Regions from separate parts of the Bacillus sp. WC2503 genome, predicted to be linked through region 1. Evidence: a T-box and tRNA genes for the amino acid it is inferred to sense, from the RefSeq annotation. Region 1 holds a T-box; the other regions hold tRNA genes.

Region 1 (2,229 bases):
TTGCCGTGATATCGGAGAAGCTGCACGTCGTATTGCAGAAGGTGCATCTATGCTTCGTACAAAAGGTGAGCCAGGAACAGGAAACATTGTAGAGGCAGTGCGTCATATGCGCCAAGTCAATGCAGAAATCCGTCAAGTTGCAAGTCTACGTGAAGATGAGTTAATGACATATGCAAAAAATACTGGTGCTCCTTATGAAGTACTACTTGAAATTAAACGCCTTGGTCGCTTGCCAGTTGTAAACTTTGCAGCAGGTGGTGTAGCAACACCAGCAGATGCAGCGTTAATGATGCAACTTGGTGCTGATGGTGTATTTGTTGGATCTGGTATCTTCAAATCAGAGAACCCAGAGAAATTTGCACGTGCAATCGTTGAAGCGACGACTCATTATGAAGATTACGAACTAATTGCAAGCCTTTCTAAAGGATTGGGTAATGCAATGAAAGGTGTCGAAATTTCAACGTTATTACCAGAACAACGCATGCAAGAGCGTGGATGGTAATTGAAGGAGAACTTTAAAATGGTGAAAATCGGTGTACTAGGTCTTCAAGGTGCAGTTCGTGAGCATGTAAAATCAGTTGAAGCAAGTGGTGCAGAAGCTGTTGTTGTAAAGCGTATAGAGCAACTTGAAGAGATTGATGGTCTTATTTTACCAGGCGGTGAAAGTACAACAATGCGTCGTCTTATTGATAAGTATGCTTTCATGGAACCACTTCGTACATTTGCGAAGTCTGGTAAACCAATGTTTGGTACATGTGCAGGTATGATTCTTCTTGCGAAAACACTTATTGGCTATGAAGAAGCACATATTGGTGCTATGGATATTACAGTTGAACGCAATGCGTTTGGACGCCAAAAAGATAGTTTTGAAGCCGCACTTTCAATGAAAGGTGTGGGGGAAGACTTTATTGGTGTATTTATCCGTGCTCCGTATGTTGTAGATGTCGCTGATAACGTTGAAGTACTTTCTAAGCACGGCGATCGAATGGTAGCGGTAAGACAAGATCAGTTTTTAGCTGCTTCATTCCATCCGGAATTAACGGATGATCATCGTGTGACAGCATACTTTGTCGAAATGGTAAAAGAAGCTAAAATGAAAAAAGTTGTGTAAGTAACTTGCAACTTGTATAAGATTATAGTAAATTGATGGTAACAATTTTATAAAATAAGCGTGTTGATAGGAAGTAGTAACAAATGTCGTTTCTTATAGAGAGTCGATGGTTGGTGGAAATCGATAGAAACAGTTTGTGAATCCATCCTGGAATGGAATGTGGAATATCTTTATGATTAGTAAACATTCCCGGTGAAGAGCCGTTATTTCTACTTGAGAGGAAAGTAGTAATGCTTTCAACTAGGGTGGCAACGCGGGTTAACTCCCGTCCCTTTGTATAGGGACGGGAGTTTTTTGTGTTTTATAAAATAAAAGGAGGAGTATATAATGCTTGATATTAAATTATTACGTACGAACTTTGAAGAAGTAAAAGCAAAATTGCAGCATAGAGGCGAAGATTTAACGGAGTTTGGTCGTTTTGAAGAGCTTGATACGAGAAGAAGAGAACTACTTGTTCAAACAGAAGAACTAAAAAGTAAACGTAACGAAGTGTCTCAACAAATTTCAGTATTAAAGCGTGAAAAGAAAGATGCAGAAGCTTTAATTTTAGAAATGCGTGAAGTTGGAGAAAAAGTAAAAGATCTTGATAATGAACTTCGTACAGTTGAAGAAGACTTAGAAAGATTAATGTTATCTATTCCAAATATTCCTCATGAATCTGCTCCAGTTGGTGAAACAGAGGATGATAATGTAGTAGCGCGTACTTGGGGAGAAGTGAAGGAATTTGCTTTTGAACCAAAACCACATTGGGATCTTGCTACAGATTTAGGAGTTTTAGATTTTGAGCGTGCGGGGAAAGTAACAGGAAGCCGCTTCGTATTTTACAAAGGTGCAGGCGCAAGATTAGAGCGTGCTTTAATTAGTTTTATGCTTGATCTTCATACTGACGAGCATGGATATGAAGAAGTGTTACCTCCGTATATGGTAAACCGTGCAAGTATGACAGGAACAGGACAACTTCCGAAGTTTGAAGAAGATGCATTCCGTATTGAAAGTGAAGATTACTTCTTAATTCCAACAGCAGAAGTACCTGTAACGAATATGCATCGTGATGAGATTTTAAATAAAGAGCAATTGCCTATAAGATATGCTGCATTTAGCTCTTGCTTCCGTTCTGA
Region 2 (2,229 bases), 4.6 Mb from region 1:
TTAGTTTAATCCACATATACTAGAATAATGTATCTGATTTTTATCCATCATTTATCCCACTATTTGTGGACAATAACACTTTCACTAATTAAAGTTTAACTTTATTCCGTACGTTCCGAGATTTCACTTAAAGCGAACCCAGCTTGATCATCTGCCGCTTCTCTTATAGCTAAATCACCTAATGCTAGCATCCCGACAAGTTGACCGCCCTCAACTACTGGCAATCGTCTAATTTGATACTGTGCCATTAATTCTGTAGCTTTTTCAATAGAATCATCTGGAGAAACCGAAACAATGTTTGTCGTCATTACATTTGTAATTTTATTAGACCCAGGATGTTTTTCAGCAATCCCTCGAACAACTAAATCTCGATCAGTAACAAGCCCAACGACTTGTTCATTTTCAAGAACAGGAATCAATCCAACTGATTCTTCCTTCATTTTTACAGCAGCCTCATATACATTATCTAACGGTGTACAATGTACAATATGAGTACTCATAAAGTCTCTAACTTGCGTCATTTTTTATCTCCTCCTTTTAATACATACCATAGTTTTTCCTAAATCCCTTTATTTATTTGAGGAAAATAAGATGATAAAAAAGAGGATTATACACAATAAAAAAGAGCCAGCATATTGCTGACTCTTTCTTTATGACCCGTACGGGATTCGAACCCGTGTTACCGCCGTGAAAGGGCGGTGTCTTAACCACTTGACCAACGGGCCATGGCTCCGCAGGTAGGACTCGAACCTACGACCGATCGGTTAACAGCCGATAGCTCTACCACTGAGCTACTGCGGAATAAATATATGGTGGGCCTAAATGGACTCGAACCATCGACCTCACGCTTATCAGGCGTGCGCTCTAACCAGCTGAGCTATAGGCCCATATACTTTACAGGGGCAGTAGGAATCGAACCCACACTGGAGGTTTTGGAGACCTCAGTTCTACCTTTAAACTATGCCCCTAAATGATGCCGGCTAGAGGACTTGAACCCCCAACCTACTGATTACAAGTCAGTTGCTCTACCAATTGAGCTAAGCCGGCATAAAAAAAATGGTGGCTCGGGACGGAATCGAACCGCCGACACGAGGATTTTCAGTCCTCTGCTCTACCGACTGAGCTACCGAGCCAACATAAATGGCGGTCCCGACCGGGGTCGAACCGGCGATCTCCTGCGTGACAGGCAGGCATGTTAACCACTACACCACGGGACCATTTGGTTGCGGGGACAGGATTTGAACCTGCGACCTTCGGGTTATGAGCCCGACGAGCTACCGTACTGCTCCACCCCGCGACAATATAATATTTTAAAAATGGAGGAGGTAGAGGGATTCGAACCCCCGCGCGACTCTCGCCGCCTGTCGGTTTTCAAGACCGATCCCTTCAGCCGAACTTGGGTATACCTCCATGAAGGAAAATAAATATTTTATTATTATATGTAGCTAAACCATTTCAAAAGAAAATGGAGGAGGTAGAGGGATTCGAACCCCCGCGCGATTCTCACCGCCTGTCGGTTTTCAAGACCGATCCCTTCAGCCGAACTTGGGTATACCTCCGAGACATATAATAAATAAAGTGGAGCCTAGCGGGATCGAACCGCTGACCTCCTGCGTGCAAGGCAGGCGCTCTCCCAGCTGAGCTAAGGCCCCATGTTTTTGGGAAAATCGGGAAGACAGGATTTGAACCTGCGACCCCCTGGTCCCAAACCAGGTGCTCTACCAAGCTGAGCCACTTCCCGTTAATAAAAGCGCGCCCGAGAGGAGTCGAACCCCTAACCTCTTGATCCGTAGTCAAACGCTCTATCCAATTGAGCTACGGGCGCATATGGTGCCGAGGGCGGGGGTCGAACCCGCACGGTGGTCACCCACCGCAGGATTTTAAGTCCTGTGCGTCTGCCTGTTCCGCCACCCCGGCATGTCATATTGAAAATTGGAGCGGAAGACGGGATTCGAACCCGCGACCCCAACCTTGGCAAGGTTGTATTCTACCACTGAACTACTTCCGCAAGACATGTTATGAGATATTTTATTAAAAGTGCGGGTGAAGGGAGTCGAACCCCCACGCCAAAGGCGCTAGATCCTAAGTCTAGTGCGTCTGCCAATTCCGCCACACCCGCATATTTTATTGAAAATGGTGAGCCATGAAGGATTCGAACCTTCGACCCTCTGATTAAAAGTCAGATGCTCTACCAACTGAGCTAATGGCTCTTAATGGCTGGGCTAGCTG
Region 3 (2,229 bases), 540 kb from region 1:
CCAATTCCGCCACATCGGCACAATAATAAAGGCGGCAACCGGATTTGAACCGGTGATAAAGGTTTTGCAGACCTCTGCCTTACCACTTGGCTATGCCGCCATATTTAATTTAATTGGAGCGGAAGACGGGATTCGAACCCGCGACCCCAACCTTGGCAAGGTTGTATTCTACCACTGAACTACTTCCGCAAAAATGGCTGGGCTAGCTGGATTCGAACCAGCGCATGACGGAGTCAAAGTCCGTTGCCTTACCGCTTGGCTATAGCCCATCGAATTCTTACTTAATTATATGTAAGTATCAATTAGATTATTTGTAATTTTTAAAATAAAAATGGGGCGACTGATGGGAATCGAACCCACGAATGCCGGAGCCACAATCCGGTGCGTTAACCACTTCGCCACAACCGCCATGTTGTGTAAATATATTTGGCAGGGGCAGTAGGAATCGAACCCACACTGGAGGTTTTGGAGACCTCAGTTCTACCTTTAAACTATGCCCCTATGTAAATGGTGGAGGGGGGCAGATTCGAACTGCCGAACCCGAAGGAGCGGATTTACAGTCCGCCGCGTTTAGCCACTTCGCTACCCCTCCGAAACTTACATGGTGCCGGCTAGAGGACTTGAACCCCCAACCTACTGATTACAAGTCAGTTGCTCTACCAATTGAGCTAAGCCGGCGTATTGTATTAAGATAAATGGTGGCTCGGGACGGAATCGAACCGCCGACACGAGGATTTTCAGTCCTCTGCTCTACCGACTGAGCTACCGAGCCTTATTAAAAAAATGGCGGTCCCGACCGGGGTCGAACCGGCGATCTCCTGCGTGACAGGCAGGCATGTTAACCACTACACCACGGGACCATTTGGTTGCGGGGACAGGATTTGAACCTGCGACCTTCGGGTTATGAGCCCGACGAGCTACCGTGCTGCTCCACCCCGCGATAATACTATTCATATAAAATTTATATGGTGGAGGATGACGGGATCGAACCGCCGACCCCCTGCTTGTAAGGCAGGTGCTCTCCCAGCTGAGCTAATCCTCCAAAGTGGTGACCCGTACGGGATTCGAACCCGTGTTACCGCCGTGAAAGGGCGGTGTCTTAACCACTTGACCAACGGGCCAAATATTATAAATCCTTATGGCGGAGAGCAAGGGATTCGAACCCTTGATACGCTTGTGACGTATACACGATTTCCAATCGTGCTCCTTCGGCCAACTCGGACAGCTCTCCAATGGCTCCGCAGGTAGGAATCGAACCTACGACCGATCGGTTAACAGCCGATAGCTCTACCGCTGAGCTACTGCGGAATAATATTGCCTGGCAACGTCCTACTCTCACAGGGACAAGGTCCCAACTACCATCGGCGCTAGAGAGCTTAACTTCCGTGTTCGGTATGGGAACGGGTGTGACCTCTCTGCCATCATTACCAGACATTATTCTTTTGAGACAATCATTATTATAACTTATTCACTTTAAAAGTCAACAAGTTTTTTTATGTTCTCTCAAAACTAGATAACATTTGCTACATATTATATGGTTAAGTCCTCGATCTATTAGTATTCGTCAGCTCCACATGTCACCATGCTTCCACCTCGAACCTATCAACCTGATCATCTTTCAGGGATCTTACTAGCTTACGCTATGGGAAATCTCATCTTGAGGGGGGCTTCATGCTTAGATGCTTTCAGCACTTATCCCTTCCGCACATAGCTACCCAGCTATGCCCTTGGCAGAACAACTGGTACACCAGCGGTGCGTCCATCCCGGTCCTCTCGTACTAAGGACAGCTCCTCTCAAATTTCCTACGCCCACGACGGATAGGGACCGAACTGTCTCACGACGTTCTGAACCCAGCTCGCGTACCGCTTTAATGGGCGAACAGCCCAACCCTTGGGACCGACTACAGCCCCAGGATGCGATGAGCCGACATCGAGGTGCCAAACCTCCCCGTCGATGTGGACTCTTGGGGGAGATAAGCCTGTTATCCCCGGGGTAGCTTTTATCCGTTGAGCGATGGCCCTTCCATGCGGAACCACCGGATCACTAAGCCCGACTTTCGTCCCTGCTCGACTTGTAGGTCTCGCAGTCAAGCTCCCTTATGCCTTTGCACTCTACGAATGATTTCCAACCATTCTGAGGGAACCTTTGGGCGCCTCCGTTACACTTTAGGAGGCGACCGCCCCAGTCAAACTGCCCACCTGACACTGTCTCCCGGGTCGATAAGACCC

What was found. A T-box is a leader RNA that pairs with one kind of tRNA and senses whether it is charged. The one in region 1 lies ahead of serS (serine--tRNA ligase), so its partner is inferred to be a tRNA-Ser.
Region 2: it encodes a tRNA-Ser, which carries the amino acid that the T-box ahead of serS (serine--tRNA ligase) is inferred to sense. The anticodon was not compared.
Region 3: it encodes a tRNA-Ser, which carries the amino acid that the T-box ahead of serS (serine--tRNA ligase) is inferred to sense. The anticodon was not compared.

What each region holds. Positions count from the first base shown of each region.
Region 1 covers NZ_JBQYMD010000001.1:4,653,436-4,655,664, forward strand. Annotated here, with positions in the region: gene pdxS (pyridoxal 5'-phosphate synthase lyase subunit PdxS) at 1-502, shown strand, start outside; gene pdxT (pyridoxal 5'-phosphate synthase glutaminase subunit PdxT) at 521-1,111, shown strand; T-box leader at 1,166-1,387, shown strand; gene serS (serine--tRNA ligase) at 1,439-2,229, shown strand, end outside.
Region 2 covers NZ_JBQYMD010000001.1:90,550-92,778, reverse strand. Annotated here, with positions in the region: gene ACUN26_RS00520 (CBS domain-containing protein) at 102-521, opposite strand; tRNA gene ACUN26_RS00515 (tRNA-Glu) at 654-725, opposite strand; tRNA gene ACUN26_RS00510 (tRNA-Asn) at 727-801, opposite strand; tRNA gene ACUN26_RS00505 (tRNA-Ile) at 811-887, opposite strand; tRNA gene ACUN26_RS00500 (tRNA-Trp) at 898-968, opposite strand; tRNA gene ACUN26_RS00495 (tRNA-Thr) at 975-1,047, opposite strand; tRNA gene ACUN26_RS00490 (tRNA-Phe) at 1,058-1,133, opposite strand; tRNA gene ACUN26_RS00485 (tRNA-Asp) at 1,142-1,217, opposite strand; tRNA gene ACUN26_RS00480 (tRNA-Met) at 1,221-1,297, opposite strand; tRNA gene ACUN26_RS00475 (tRNA-Ser) at 1,318-1,410, opposite strand; tRNA gene ACUN26_RS00470 (tRNA-Ser) at 1,467-1,559, opposite strand; tRNA gene ACUN26_RS00465 (tRNA-Ala) at 1,580-1,652, opposite strand; tRNA gene ACUN26_RS00460 (tRNA-Pro) at 1,668-1,741, opposite strand; tRNA gene ACUN26_RS00455 (tRNA-Arg) at 1,752-1,825, opposite strand; tRNA gene ACUN26_RS00450 (tRNA-Leu) at 1,829-1,917, opposite strand; tRNA gene ACUN26_RS00445 (tRNA-Gly) at 1,934-2,008, opposite strand; tRNA gene ACUN26_RS00440 (tRNA-Leu) at 2,039-2,119, opposite strand; tRNA gene ACUN26_RS00435 (tRNA-Lys) at 2,135-2,210, opposite strand; tRNA gene ACUN26_RS00430 (tRNA-Gln) at 2,215-2,229, opposite strand, start outside.
Region 3 covers NZ_JBQYMD010000001.1:5,192,858-5,195,086, reverse strand. Annotated here, with positions in the region: tRNA gene ACUN26_RS26785 (tRNA-Leu) at 1-19, opposite strand, end outside; tRNA gene ACUN26_RS26780 (tRNA-Cys) at 30-100, opposite strand; tRNA gene ACUN26_RS26775 (tRNA-Gly) at 115-189, opposite strand; tRNA gene ACUN26_RS26770 (tRNA-Gln) at 195-269, opposite strand; tRNA gene ACUN26_RS26765 (tRNA-His) at 333-408, opposite strand; tRNA gene ACUN26_RS26760 (tRNA-Trp) at 428-501, opposite strand; tRNA gene ACUN26_RS26755 (tRNA-Tyr) at 509-592, opposite strand; tRNA gene ACUN26_RS26750 (tRNA-Thr) at 603-678, opposite strand; tRNA gene ACUN26_RS26745 (tRNA-Phe) at 697-772, opposite strand; tRNA gene ACUN26_RS26740 (tRNA-Asp) at 785-860, opposite strand; tRNA gene ACUN26_RS26735 (tRNA-Met) at 864-940, opposite strand; tRNA gene ACUN26_RS26730 (tRNA-Val) at 967-1,042, opposite strand; tRNA gene ACUN26_RS26725 (tRNA-Glu) at 1,047-1,121, opposite strand; tRNA gene ACUN26_RS26720 (tRNA-Ser) at 1,140-1,231, opposite strand; tRNA gene ACUN26_RS26715 (tRNA-Asn) at 1,234-1,308, opposite strand; rRNA gene rrf (5S ribosomal RNA) at 1,317-1,432, opposite strand; rRNA gene ACUN26_RS26705 (23S ribosomal RNA) at 1,535-2,229, opposite strand, start outside.